One region of the Comamonas terrigena NBRC 13299 genome, then DNA from elsewhere that is predicted to be linked to it. Evidence: riboswitches for the same ligand, from Rfam matches in the RefSeq annotation. Region 1 holds a riboswitch; the other holds the start of a gene.
The links. Region 1 has a riboswitch for S-adenosylhomocysteine ahead of metH (methionine synthase). Riboswitches for the same ligand answer to the same signal wherever they lie in the genome.

Region 1 (7,257 bases):
GCCATAAAAAAGATTGCGCTCAGGGAGGAAAACCACATGCTCACCATCCGCCGCGGCCTGCTGCTGGCGGCCACCCTTGCCTTGGGCGGCTGCCTGTTCGACGAAGCCATGCTTCCCGAAACCCTGCACTTCCCTCCCGGAACCCCCATCACCTACGGCGGCAAGCCCGCCAAGCTCTACGGCACCGAAGCCTGTGCCCAGGGTGAACTGGCCGGCCATTCCTGCCTGATCTTTCCGCCCAACCGGCCCACGTCCAAGGCCGTGATCATCAGCGGACAGCGGGTGAAGGAAATCCAGGTCACCGCCAAGCGCGACCCCCAGAACCCCACGCATTTCATCGTGGTCGACGACCAGGGCCGCCGCCTGCTGAGCACCACCGGCAACCACGACGACATGGCGAATATCCAGATCACCTACTGAGCAGCCACGACCGGTCCGCAGGCGCCCACGCTAGCAGCACCACCTGAACGCCAGATGAGCGAATCCCCAGGCCTGAAATACGTATTTCCCAGTGATTGCCGGCCCTGGTCCACAGGCACCAGAATGGGCGCGGAACTCTTGTCCGTCTTTTCAATAACCTGGAGATAACAGATGAAAAGCACCTTGCTCGCCCTCGGCCTTGCCGCCGCCTTTCTGGCCCCTGCCGCCTACAGCAGCCCGCTGACGGCCAGCCAGCACACCCAGGTCTCCGCCGCCAAGAAGACGTCGGCGCACGCCACGCCCCACAAGGCCAAGGCCACCAAGCACGCCAAGGCCAAAAAGCGCCCGCAGCACATGGTCAAGAAGGCCTGAACGGCTGCGGCCGGAAGGTCGCAGCCCCAAGCAAAAAGCCAAGGCAGTGCCTTGGCTTTTTGCTTGGGAGATGGCGTGAAAAAAATCAGCCCAGGTTCGGTGCCAGTGCCCGTCGCATCGTCTCAAGATCGATGCCGCGACGCTGGGCCATGTCTTCCAGCTGGTCTTCACCGATCTGGCCTACGTTGAAGTAGGTGGCGTCGGTGTGGCCCAGGTAGAAGCCGCTGACGCTGGAGGCCGGGAACATGGCCAGGCTTTCGGTCAGGGTCATGCCGATCTCCTGGGCGTTCAGCACCTTGAACAGATCGGTCTTGGCCGTGTGGTCGGGGCAGGCGGGGTAGCCCGGCGCGGGACGGATGCCTTTGTACTGTTCCTTGATCAGCTGCTCGTTGCTCAGCTGCTCGTCTTCGGCATAGCCCCACAGGTCCTTGCGCACGCGCTCGTGCAGGCACTCGGCAAAGGCTTCGGCCAGGCGATCGGCCAGGGCCTTGAACATGATGCCGCTGTAGTCGTCCAGCGCGGCTTCGAATTCCTGGTCCTTCTTCTCGGCACCAATGCCCGCGGTGACGGCGAACATGCCGGCGTAGTCGGCAATGCCGCTGTCCCTGGTGGCCACAAAGTCGGCCAGGCAGCGGCTGGGGCGCATCACGCCGTCCACGATCTGCTTTTCGGTCTGCTGGCGCATGCCGTACCAGGTGCTCAGCACCTGGGTGCGTGATTCATCGGTGTAGAACACGACGTCGTCGCCCACCCGGTTGGCAGGGAACAGGCCCATCACGCCATTGGCCTGCAGCCAGCGGCCTTCGATGATCTTCTTGAGCATGGCCTGGGCGTCGGCCAGCACCTGGCGGGCCTGCTCGCCCACGACCTCGTCCTCGAGGATGGCGGGATAGGGACCAGCAAGGTCCCAGGTCTGGAAGAACGGGCCCCAGTCGATGTAGCGGGCAATCTCGGCCAGATCGAAGTTCTGGAACACCTTGCGCCCCAGCGCACGGGGCACCACGGGGGCATGGTGGGCAAAGTCCACCGGCGTGGCATTGGCGCGGGCCTGCTCCAGCGTCCACAGCGGGGTCTTCTTCTTGTTGGCGTGCTGGCTGCGGGCCTTGTCGTAGTCGGCCATCACCTCGCTGACATAGGCGTCCTTGCCTTCGCCCAGCAGGCTCTGCGCCACGCTGACCGAGCGCGAGGCATCGGGCACATAGACCACCGGGCCTTCGTAGTTGGGCGCAATCTTCACGGCCGTGTGCACGCGCGAGCAGGTGGCGCCGCCGATCAGCAGCGGAATCTTCTTGATGCGGAAGTAGTCGTCCTTGTGCATTTCGCCCGCGACGTACTGCATCTCTTCCAGGCTGGGGGTGATCAGGCCGGACAGACCGATGATGTCCGCACCTTCGGCCTTGGCACGGGCCAGGATCTCATGGCAGGGCACCATCACGCCCATGTTGATGACTTCGAAGTTGTTGCACTGGAGCACCACGGTGACGATGTTCTTGCCGATGTCGTGCACATCGCCCTTGACGGTGGCGATGACGATCTTGCCCTTGCTCGACACATCCAGGCCTGCGGCTTCCTGCTGGCGCTTTTCCTCTTCGATGTAGGGCACCAGGTGGGCCACGGCCTGCTTCATCACGCGGGCGGACTTGACGACCTGGGGCAGGAACATCTTGCCCGCGCCGAACAGGTCGCCCACCACGTTCATGCCGTCCATCAACGGCCCTTCGATCACGTGCAGCGGGCGGCCGCCGCCCTGCACCACGATCGCCTGGTAGGCCTCTTCCGTGTCTTCGGTGATGAAGTCGGTGATGCCGTGCACCAGGGCGTGCGACAGGCGTTCGCTGACGGTGCGGGGGTGCTCGGCCGTGCCGCGCCATTCCAGCTTTTTGCTGTCGTCCTTGGCGTTGCCCTTGGCCTGGTCTGCGATCTCCAGCAGACGCTCGGCCGCATCGGGGCGGCGGTTCAGCACCACATCTTCCACGCGCTCGCGCAGTTGGGGTTCCAGGTCGTCGTACACGCCGACCATGCCGGCGTTGACGATGCCCATGTCCATGCCGGCCGCAATCGCGTGGTACAGGAACACGGTGTGGATGGCTTCGCGCACCGGGTCGTTGCCGCGGAACGAGAACGACACGTTGGACACGCCGCCGGACACCTTGGCACCGGGCAGGTTCTGCTTGATCCAGCGCGTGGCTTCGATGAAATCGACGCCGTAGTTGTTGTGCTCTTCGATGCCGGTGGCCACGGCAAAGATGTTCGGGTCGAAGATGATGTCTTCGGGCGGGAAGCCGACCTCATCGACCAGCAGGCGGTAGGCACGCTCGCAGATTTCGATCTTGCGTTCGTAGGTGTCGGCCTGGCCTTTCTCGTCAAAGGCCATCACCACGGCGGCCGCGCCATAGCGCTTGACCAGCTTGGCGTGCTTCTTGAATTCCTCCACACCTTCCTTCATGGAAATGGAGTTGACGATGCCCTTGCCCTGCAGGCAGCGCAGGCCGGCCTCGATCACCTCCCACTTGGAGCTGTCCACCATCACCGGTACTTTGGCGATGTCGGGCTCAGAGGCAATCAGGTTCAGGAAGCGCACCATGGCCGCCTTGCTGTCCAGCATGGCCTCGTCCATGTTCACGTCGATCACCTGTGCGCCGTTTTCCACCTGCTGGCGGGCCACGGCCAGGGCTTCTTCGTACTGCTCGTTCAGGATCAGGCGTGCAAACGCCTTGGAGCCGGTGACGTTGGTGCGCTCACCCACGTTGACGAACAGCGTGTCCTCGCCGATGAACACGGGCTCCAGGCCCGACAGGCGCATGGGAGGAATAGAGACGGGGACAGCAGCAGACATCGCACTCACCTGTGTGAAAACAATTGGGGATACAAAACAGGTGAGCGCCGTTGCATGCGGCAGGGCCGCAGCCTGCCGGGGCCCCAAGCCTGACGGGCGGGTTGGCATCAACCGGGCCGCTGCAGCGCTCCTTGGGGCGAAGCCTGTGATTTTACGGCGTGCAGCGCCGCCGTGCCTGCGGGGCTATAGCTGGGCGCCCACCACCCGGCCGATGGCATAGGTCACCCCCATGGCCAGCAGGCCGCCTGCCACATTGCGCAGGGCAGCTGGCAGGCGGGGGGCTCCGCCCAGGTGCGCCGATGCCACGCCGGTCGCTACCAGCGCCAGCAGCACGGCCACGGCCGTCCAGGTCACGGCCCAGGTCGAGGGAGACAGCAGCACCGTCAGCAACGGCACCAGCGCCCCCACGGCAAACGACACGGCCGAGGCCCACGCCGCATGCCAGGGGTTGGTGTACTGGCCGGGCTGTATGCCCAGCTCCAGCTCCGCATGGGCGGCCAGGGCGTCGTGCTGCGTCATCTCCAGCGCAGCCTGGTGGGCGGTGGCGGGCTGCAGGCCCTTGCGCTGCAGCATGGCGGCCAGCTCGCGCAGCTCGGCCTCGGGCAGGGCCGCCAGCTCGGCTTTTTCCTGGTGCACGGCTGCCTTTTCGGTATCACGCTGGGTGCTGACGGAGACGTATTCGCCCGCCGCCATCGACAACGCGCCCGCCACCAGCCCGGCCACACCGGCCGCCAGCAGGGCGGAAAAGCTGGCATCGGCCCCGGCCACGCCGAGCACCAGGCCGGCGGTGGACAGTACACCGTCATTGGCGCCCAGCACGGCCGCGCGCAGCCAGTTCAGCCGGCTGGACAAGGCCGCACCATGACTGCGGTCCTGCACCGTATGTGGCGGACTGGCAGAGGCGTGGGCTGTTGCGGAAGACGATGGCGACGAAGAAGGCGATGGCTGCACGGCAGACTCCTGGCACAGGCGGCATCCCCCGGATGGGTGACGCCGCACCTGCCTGACATTGTGCAGCGCCGTGCCGCGGAATGCCGGGATGCAGGGGTGTATGCGCAACGCGCGTCGCAAAAAAAGCCCGCTACATGGCAGCGGGCTTTTTTGGATTATGGAGAGGGGCTTGCCGCGCCGGGTGCAGCGGCTGCGGCTGTAGCCGCCCTGCAGACGCGGCGGTCAGCTGGCAGCGACCGGCTGCGCCTGGGCCGAGGCCGGCAGGCCAAAAATGCGGTCAAAGCACCAGTTGAAGACAAAGGTGTAGACCATGAAGAACACCAGCAGACCGGCCTCCATCACCACAGCCTGCCACAGCGTGATCTCGAACCACCAGGCCATCAGCGGGATCAGCATGGCGGCGATACCGCCTTCAAAGCCCACGGCATGCACGATGCGGCGCAGCAGGGAACGGCCCTTGCGGCTCTGGCGCAACTCCCAGCGCTCGAACAGCCAGTTGAACGTGAGGTTCCACAGGATGGCGATGGAGGAAGCCACCACGGCCATCACCCCGGAGGCGCCCGAATCCTGGCCTGTGGCCATGAACAGCAGGCTGGAGACAATGATGGCGATCAGCTCATACAGGCCGACAAACACCACGCGGCGCCTGGCCCCTTGCAGGCCGGTGGCACGGGCAGGGGTGGCGGTTACGGGAGAAACAGACGAAGCAGAGGAAGAGGCAGAGAGAGAACTTGCGGATGCCATCGCAGAGACGGGTTTCGACATGCTGCGCAGTGTATGTTTTGAAAACTGAAGAAGAAAGTCAGCTTCTTTCAAATTTACTGATAGATTGCCCGGCATGGCTTTTCCTCCCGAACAGGTCCCGCTGTTTCTGGCCGTGCTGGACAGCGGCTCGTTTTCCGCCGCCGCGCGCCGGCTGGGGCGCGTGCCGTCGGCCGTCAGCATGGCCGTTGCCCAGCTGGAGGCCGAGCTGGACCTGCAGCTGTTCGACCGCAGCGGGCGCGAACCCCGGCCCACCGCCGCGGCCCGTGCGTTGGAGCCGCAGGCACGTCTGCTGGCCGCCCAGCTGCAGCAGCTCAACCAGCAGGCCCAGGCCCTGCACCAGGGGCTGGAAGAGCGGCTGACCTTTGCCATTGCGCCCGAGCTGCTGTCCACCGGCTGGGCCGATGGCCTGGTGCCGCTGGTGCAGGAATTCCCCGCACTGACGGTGGAGGTGCTGGCCGCGCCACAGGATGATGCGCTGGAGCTGCTGCACGCCGGCCGCGCCCAGCTGGCCCTGGTGTTCGAGCGCCCGGCGATTGACGGGCGCGAGGACTTCCAGGAAATGGGCCAGGAAACCCTGGTGGCCGTGATGGCCCCGCAGTTCGCCCCCTGGCGCGCCGCGCTGGCCGCCCAGGCACCCGGGGGGCCCGCCCCCCAGCTGAACGTGGACCAGCTGGCCGCCACGCGCCAGGTGCTGGTGGCCAGCCGCGACCCGCAGCAGACCGATCCGCGCTTTGTGTTTGCCCACCAGCAGTGGCGCACCGACAGCCACCAGGCGGCGCTGTCGCTGATCAGCACCGGCCTGGCCTGGGGCTGGCTGCCCAAGGGCCTGGTGGAAACCCACATTGCCGCCGGCACGCTGCTGGAGATTCCCGTGCAGAACCTGAGCAACGGCACCACCTTGTTCGTGGACTGGGTCTGGTCCAAGGAGCGGCCCCTGGGCCTGGCCGCGCAGCGCTTTGTGCACATGCTGCGCGAACGCCCCGCGCACTGAGCACCGGACACTGAGCACTGCAGATGCCTGCTGGCGCAGCCCGCGGATTTATGGCACAACAGTTGCAGCAGTGCTTGTGGATGGCACAAGCAGCTACGGTTTTGCCAGCATTTCCCTCTGCACCAGGAGCCGCCTGCCATGGCCACCAAGAAAGCCGCGCCCCCTTCCACACCCGCCTCCCCGTTCACCAGCCGCGATGCGGCGCTGCGCAAGCGCTGGCAAAGCTGCCAGCCGGGCACCCCGCAGGCCGGCAGCACCGGGCGCTTTGTGGACCTGTCGCACTTCGATCCGGCCGGAAAACCGTTTGCCACCGGCAAAGGCAAGTCGCAGGACAAGGCCAGGGTGCTGGAGCTGGCCGGGGAGCTGGACGGGCTGCAGAACATCTTCTACGCCGACCGGCGCTACAAGCTGCTGGTGATCCTGCAGGGCATGGATGCGGCCGGCAAGGACGGCACCTTGCGCGGCGTGTTCGGCCAGATGTCGCCACTGGGCGTGCGTACCGTGGGCTGGAAAGCACCCACCGAAACCGAGAAAGCCCACGACTATCTGTGGCGCATCCACCAGCAGATGCCGGGCGCGGGCGAGGTGGTGGTCTTCAACCGCAGCCAGTATGAAGACGTGCTGGTGCCCGTGGTCAACGGCTGGCTCACGCCCGAGCAGCAACAGCAGCGCTACGCGCAGATCAACGACTTCGAACGCATGCTCAGCGAGACCGGCACCCTCGTCGTCAAGTTCATGCTGCACATCAGCCAGGACGAGCAGCGCCTGCGCCTGCAGGAGCGTCTGGACGACCCGGCCAAGCACTGGAAGTTCGACCAGAACGACCTGCAGGTGCGCGCCCAGTGGCACGACTACCAGCAGGCCTATGCCCACCTGCTGGCCGCCACGCACACGCCTTGGGCGCCGTGGACCATCGTGCCGG
Region 2 (7,257 bases), 460 kb from region 1:
AGAAGTATTGTGTGATAGCCGAATCGGCTCCCGCCTTCACTTTTGTCGCAAACGCCTGCAGGTCGGCATCCGGACTTTTGGCCTGCGGATGGGTCTCGGGGTAGGCCGCCACCTCGATGTGGAACCAGTCCCCGAACTCCTTGCGGATGAACGCCACCAGGTCGCTGGCGTACTGGAATTCACCGCCCAGACCGTAGCCGCTGGGCAGGTCGCCGCGCAGCGCCACGATGCGCTTGACGCCCATGGTCTGGAGCTGTGCCAGTTCCTCGCGCACCTTGGCATGGGTGGCGCCCACACAGGAAAAGTGCGACGCTGCGGCCACGCCTTCGTCCTGGATGGCTTGCACCATGCGGAACGTGCCTTCCTGGGTGGAGCCGCCGGCGCCATAGGTCACCGAGCAGAATTCCGGCTTGCGGGCGTACAGCTCCTGGCGCACGTTCACGTGCTTGGCTGCGCCTTCGGCGGTCTTGGTGGGAAAGAATTCAAAGCTGACCGGGAATGCGGTCGAATCGTTCTGCGCCATCGGGGTCTTCCTCACGCTTTGGTGGCGTGCACAAAAAATTCACGGTTGCCGTCGCCGCCTTCGATGGCGCTGTCGTACCAGCCCACCACCTTCAGGCCCACTTCCTTGCAGCAGGCACGGATACGCTGCTCCACCTCGGCATACAGCGCCGGGTCGCGCACGATACCGCCCTTGCCGATCTGGCCGGGCTGCAGCTCGAACTGGGGCTTGACCAGCATCAGCAGCGGCGCGCCCGGGCCCATCAGCGGCACCAGCTGGGGCAGGATCAGGGTCAGCGAGATGAAGGACACATCCCCGGTGACAAAGTCGAACACCGGCGTGATGTCGATGTCCTCGGTCCCCGGCTTGCGGCGGCGCTCCACCGGCGCCGTACCGTCTGCGCGGGCCTTGTCCTTGGCGGCGCGCTCGGCCTTGAAGGACTCGATGTCCTGCTCCTTGGCGTCTTCGCTGTCGTCATAGTCTTCATCGACCATGCCGCCATTGCGCATCCAGGCATAGGGGGCCTGGGGCTGGGTGTCGTTGTCTTCTTGCTCTTCGATGACTTCGGACAGCGCATCCTCGCAGCCCTGCACCAGCGATTCGGCAGTCATGGCGCGGGCGTTCAGCCCTTCCACGCCCACCACGCGCGGATCGCTCTTCAGGCGTTCATGCAACTGGTCATGGCCCACGTCCACACCGATCACCTGGGCAGCCCCGGCCTGCAGCAGGCAGTCGGTGAAGCCGCCAGTGCTCTGCCCCACGTCCAGGCAGCGCAGGCCGCTCACCTGCAGGCCCGCCGCAGCCAGCGCGCCTTCGAGCTTGAGGCCGCCGCGCGAGATGTACTTGGCCTCGGACGCGTCCAGCAGCTGCACTTGCGCACCTGCGGGAATGTCGTCACCGTTCTTGGCCACCTGGGTCCACGGGGCCAGGGGCATGGTGCGCCACTGCACACCGGCTGCAATCAGGCGCTGGGCCTGCGATCGGGTGGCGGCATGGCCTGCCTCCACCAAAAAAACGTCTGCGCGCATCGCGCTCTCCTTCAGCTTCACCGGGCAGGCCGCTGTGTGCGGCCTGCGCCTGTTTTCCAAGCGGGTTGTGCTTGCAACCACCGATCCCGGTGCCCCAGCACAGCCCAACTCTCTATGAATGGACACAAGCCACTATCAGCTTGTGCTATGAAGGCGGGCGCATGCACCACACCTTCTCCTTATGTCAGGCGGCGCTCCCCACCGCCATGGATGCGGAAGTTGCCCACCACCTCGGCCAGAAGCCGGGCCTGCTCACGCAGGCTTTCGGCAGCTGCCGCACTTTGTTCGACCAGGGCCGCATTTTGCTGTGTCATGTCGTCCAGCTGGCCCACGGCGGTATTGATTTCCGCAATGCCCTGGCTCTGCTCACCCGCAGCAACCGAGATCTCCCCGATCACTGCGTCCACCCGCACCACCGAATCCACGATCTCGTGCATCGTGGCCCCGGCTTCGCTGACCAGGCGGGCGCCTTCGTCCACCTTGCCCACACTGCTGCCGATCAGGTCCTTGATCTGCTTGGCCGCCTCGGCACTGCGCCCGGCCAGGGCACGCACCTCGCTGGCCACCACGGCAAAGCCCCGGCCCTGCTCACCGGCGCGGGCGGCTTCCACCGCCGCGTTCAACGCCAGGATATTGGTCTGGAAGGCGATACCGTCGATCACCCCGATGATGTCGGCAATCTTGCGGCTGCTCTGGTTGATGGCATCCATGGTCTGCACCACCTGCTGCACCACCGTGCCCCCGCGCCGCGCCACATCCCCGGCCGACACCGACAGCTGGCGCGCCGAATCGGCCGAACCCCGGCTGTGCGACAGCGCATCCGTCAGCTGGGCCATGGAGCCTGCCGTCTGCTGCAGGCTGCTGGCGGTCAGCTCGGTGCGGCTGCTCAGCGACTGTGTGCCGGAGGCAATCTCGCTGGTCGCCGTGGCAATCGATTCCGACGATTCCTTGACCCCGGCAATCACCTGGGCCAGCGCCCGGTCGGCGCTGCGCAGGTCTTCCAGCAGGCGTGCAAATTCATCCTTGGACACCGGTGCCTGCACCGTGCCCAGATCGCCGGCCGCAATCGCCTTGGCCGCCTGCGAAGCCTGGGCCAGACTGGCCGCCATGCTCAGGTACACGCCCACATACAGATAGACCGAAGCGCCAATGCCCAGCGCCAGCAGCAGCACCAGCAGGTTGCGCTGGGTGGCCGCCTCGGCGCCGCGCTCGGCCAGCAGCTGGTCCAGCACTGCGCCGTTTTGCGACACCAGTGCCCAGGCCGCATCGATAGTCGGCTGGGCAGCAGTCTGCACCTCCTGCTGCGACACCGCCACCTGGTCCACCAGCGTGAAGTGCTTGCGCACATAGCCCAGCAGCTCCTTGGACGTGGCCTTGAGCGCGTCAAAGCGCGCGCCCAGCGCCTGCTGCACCGCGGCATTGGCCTGCATGGACTGCGACAACTGGGTTTCCACGCCCGAGAACGTGTCGTTCAGGCGCGCCTCGGTCACTTCGTAGAACACCTTGTCCTTGGTATCCACCACGCCACGGCTCACATTGAGCAGCGCGTAGGCAGCAATGCGCACGGCAATGCCGGCCGTGGACGGCGTGTGGTTGGCCAGCGGGTAGCCCAGGTAGAAGATATCGGCATCCGGATCCTGCGCCAGACCGGAACGGTTGCCCAGATCGCGCATGAAGGCGTAAAGGCGCGCGTATTCGGGCGCATGGGCGGCAAAGGCTTTTTGCGCGAAGTCGGCATCGGCCGGCAGCGCGGCAATCTTGCCTTGCAACTCCTTCCAGCCTTGCTGCAGGCCTTCGGTTTCCTTGCGCATGTCGTAATAGCGCTGTTGCGCCGCGACGCGGGCTTCGATCTTGGCCAGGGTTTTGTCCACCACCGCCGCCTGGCGCTGGAAGGACTGCATCAGCGCCGCATCGCCGGCCTGGCCGGTGATGGCCACCCGGCGGCTTTCGATCAGCACCTGGTTCCACTCCACCAGATCGGCCATCAGCGCCACCGCGGCACGCTTGGCCTCCAGTGCCTGCACCCGCGCCTGGTAGCGCTGCACCGCCATGGCACCCACCAGCCCCAGCATCAGCAGCAGCGGAATGCCCGCCAACAGGAATTTGGGACCCAGTCGCAAACGCGACATCAATGCCACAGCGGGCTGAAACAAACCTCTCATGACCTGGCTTCTCCTTGTTGTATGCGATCCGAAAATGAATCGGCCTCCTGTGTACGGGGCCTTGCACCCATGATTTCGGCATTCACATGGCAAGCTGAAGTCAAGCCCGCAGGTCATGCACCGTGGCAGCCAACGGCTGCCACGGCCTCCGCCCATCAATAACGGTAGGTTTCAGGCTTGTAAGGGCCTTCCTTCTTCACGCCGATGTAGGCGGCCTGGGCTTCGGTCAGCTCGGTCAGCTGGGCACCGACCTTCTTCAGGTGCAGGCGTGCCACCTTCTCGTCCAGCACCTTGGGCAGCACATAGACCTTGCCGACTTCGTAGGCGTCGGGGCGGGTGAACAGCTCGATCTGGGCCAGGGTCTGGTTGGCGAAGGAGTTGGACATCACGAAGCTGGGGTGGCCGGTGGCGCAGCCCAGGTTCACCAGACGGCCCTTGGCCAGCAGGATGATCTTCTTGCCGTCCGGGAAGGTGATGTGGTCGACCTGGGGCTTGATTTCTTCCCACTCGTACTTCTCGATCGACGCGACGTCGATTTCGTTGTCGAAGTGACCGATGTTGCAGACGATGGCCTCATCCTTCATCGCCAGCATGTGCTCGTGGCGGATGATGTCCTTGTTGCCGGTGGTGGTCACGAAGATGTCGCACTTGTCGGCGGCATATTCCATGGTCACGACCTTGTAGCCTTCCATCGAGGCCTGCAGGGCGTTGATCGGGTCGATCTCGGTCACCCACACCTGGGCGCGCAGCGCGGACAGGGCCTGGGCGCAGCCCTTGCCCACGTCGCCGTAGCCGGCCACCACGGCCACCTTGCCGGCGATCATCACGTCGGTGGCGCGCTTGATACCGTCCACCAGCGACTCGCGGCAGCCGTACAGGTTGTCGAACTTGGACTTGGTGACCGAGTCGTTCACGTTGATGGCACGGAACAGCAGGCTGCCGTTGGCCGACATTTCGTTCAGGCGGTGCACGCCGGTGGTGGTTTCTTCGGTCACACCCAGGATCTGGGCCGACTTGCGGCTGTACCAAGTGGGATCCACGGCCAGTTTGGCCTTGATGGCGGCGAAGACGATCTTCTCTTCTTCCGAACCGGGGTTGGCCAGCACGGACAGGTCCTTCTCGGCCTTCTTGCCCAGGTGCATCAGCATGGTGGCATCGCCGCCATCGTCCAGGATCATGTTGGGGCCTTCGTTGTCGGTGCCGGCAGCGCCGAACTCGAAGATGCTGTGGGTGTAATCCCAGTAGTCCTTCAGCGATTCGCCCTTGATGGCGAACACCGGCACGCCGGTTTCAGCGATGGCCGCCGCTGCATGGTCCTGGGTCGAGAAGATGTTGCACGACGCCCAGCGCACCTGTGCGCCCAGAGCGGTCAAGGTCTCGATCAGCACGGCCGTCTGGATCGTCATGTGCAGCGAACCGGTGATGCGCGCACCCTTCAGCGGCTGGGCTGCAGCGAATTCCTCGCGCACGGCCATCAGGCCGGGCATCTCGGTTTCGGCAATCTTGATTTCCTTGCGGCCCCAGGCGGCCAGGGAAATGTCGGTGATGGCCGAATCGGCAGGGTTGAAGCGAACAGCAGCGTTCATGGTTTTCTCCAAAAATTGAATGAAAAACCACGTTCTGAAGCAGAAGGGGAAATACCGTCTCACCGCACAGAAAGCGTGGGTGAGCGTCGTTGCGGGATGAAATCCGAGCCTCACGCCCCGCTGACGCCCCGCGGGTGGCGGGACTGGGGAACGCTGCAACGCTCCTCGGATGAGCTGGGATTATACGGGCACTGACCGGTCAAGCCGCCAGACCGACCAGCCGATACCCGACTTGCAGCTCGGTCACCAGGTGAGCGGGCTGCGCAGGGTCCTGCTCCAGCTTCTGCCGCAGATTGGCCATGTGCACGCGCAGATAGTGGGGCCTGTCCAGGTATTCCGCTCCCCAGACCTGCAGCAGCAACTGCCGGTGCGTCAGCACTTTGCCATGGCCGGCAACCAGGGCCGCCAGCAGGCGGAACTCGATGGGGGTCAGGTGCACCGGCACCCCGTCGCGCACCACATCGTGCGCTGCCAGGTCCACGGTCACGCTGCCAAAGCGTGCACTGGTGCCGGGCTTGTCGGTGGCCGACGCCTGCTGGCGGCGCCGCAGCATCGCACGCAGGCGCGCCAGCAGCTCGGGCACGCCAAAAGGCTTGGTCAGGTAGTCATCCGCACCGGCATCCAGTGCCGCCACCTTCTCCTCTTCCCGCTCGCGGGCGGACAGCACCAGAATCGGCAACAGACTCCAGCCGCGCAGCTCGGCAATCACGGTCTTGCCATCGGCATCGGGCAGCCCCAGGTCCAGCACCACTGCATCGGGCTGGCGGCTGGCAGCCTCGATCAGGCCGCGCTTGGCGGTCTCGGCTTCGAAGACCTGCCAGCCTTCGTCCTCCAGCGCCAGACGCACAAAGCGGCGGATGCTGGCATCGTCTTCGATCAGCAGAATGCGGGGAGCGACGGTCGTCATGTTCGGGTTTGCGGGTGGTGCACGGGATTGTCGGCTCAATCGTCCATGGATGGCTGCTCGGGCACAGGCAGGCGCACGCGGAAGACCGCTCCCGGCCCGGGCTCCGCCGCTTCCACCTCCAGACGGCCGCCATGGGCTTGCACAATGCGCAACGCCAAAGCCAGCCCCAGCCCCATGCCAAACACAGCGCTCTCCGACTGCCCGCGGGTAAAGGGCTCGAACAGTTGCTGCGCCGACAGGTGGGCGGGCAGGCCCGGGCCTGCGTCCTGCACGCTGAGCACACAGTCTCCGCCCTCCACACCCGCCGCCACGGTGATCGCCGTACCTGCGGGGGTGTACTTGATGGCGTTGTCCAGCAGATTGACCAGCACGCGCTCCATCAGCACGGCGTCGAGCTCCAGCAAGGGCAGACCGGTCGGCAGCGCCGTGTGCAGCACATGCCCAGCCAGGCGCTCGCGCATCTGCGCCAGGGCGCTGCCCACCAGTTCATCCACCGGTAGCCACTCGCGCTTCAGGTGCACGCCACCTTGCTGCAGGCGCGCCATGGCCAGCAGGTTGTCCACCAGCTGCTGCAGGGCCTGTGCCTGGTTGCGGATCTGCACCAGCATGCTGTGCACCGGGCCCTGCGGCGCATGGGGCAGTGCGGCTTGGGCCGCCCCCAGAATGCCGGTCAGCGGTGTGCGCAGGTCGTGCGACACGGCGGAGAGCAAGGTGTTGCGCATGCGCTCGCCTTCCATGGCAATCTGGGTCTGCTGCGCCACGTCCACAAAATGCACCCGCTCCAGCGCCAGTGCAATCTGACTGGCACAGGCATCGAGCAGACGGCGCTCTTCGGGCACCCGCAGCTTCTGCGGTGCGCTCAGCTGCAGCACCAGCACGCCGCGGGAGCGCACCGGGGCCATCAGCGGCACATACAGCGCGGGCGCGGCGGCCAGGGTGTCCGTTCCCTGACCCGCCATCTGGCCATGCTCCATGCTCCAGCGCCCCACGCTGGCATCGATCGCGCCTGCGCTGCCCTGCGCCAGCTGCAACTGCTCATCGGCATCGGGCAGCAGCAAGCCAGTCTGTGCCC

Region 2: linked by a shared signal. The riboswitch ahead of ahcY (adenosylhomocysteinase) and the one ahead of metH (methionine synthase) in region 1 are both predicted to bind S-adenosylhomocysteine.

Annotation. Positions count from the first base shown of each region.
Region 1 covers NZ_AP019749.1:118,025-125,281, reverse strand. The annotation lists gene CT3_RS00505 (hypothetical protein) at 37-420, shown strand; gene CT3_RS00500 (hypothetical protein) at 592-792, shown strand; gene metH (methionine synthase) at 878-3,628, opposite strand; S-adenosyl-L-homocysteine riboswitch at 3,664-3,767, opposite strand; gene CT3_RS00490 (VIT1/CCC1 transporter family protein) at 3,812-4,480, opposite strand; gene CT3_RS00480 (PACE efflux transporter) at 4,802-5,323, opposite strand; gene CT3_RS00475 (LysR family transcriptional regulator) at 5,418-6,335, shown strand; gene CT3_RS00470 (PPK2 family polyphosphate kinase) at 6,474-7,257, shown strand, end outside.
Region 2 covers NZ_AP019749.1:583,025-590,281, reverse strand. The annotation lists gene metF (methylenetetrahydrofolate reductase [NAD(P)H]) at 1-523, opposite strand, end outside; gene CT3_RS02680 (TlyA family RNA methyltransferase) at 535-1,530, opposite strand; gene CT3_RS21125 (methyl-accepting chemotaxis protein) at 1,710-3,692, opposite strand; gene ahcY (adenosylhomocysteinase) at 3,848-5,278, opposite strand; S-adenosyl-L-homocysteine riboswitch at 5,353-5,451, opposite strand; gene CT3_RS02665 (response regulator) at 5,478-6,185, opposite strand; gene CT3_RS02660 (sensor histidine kinase) at 6,221-7,257, opposite strand, start outside.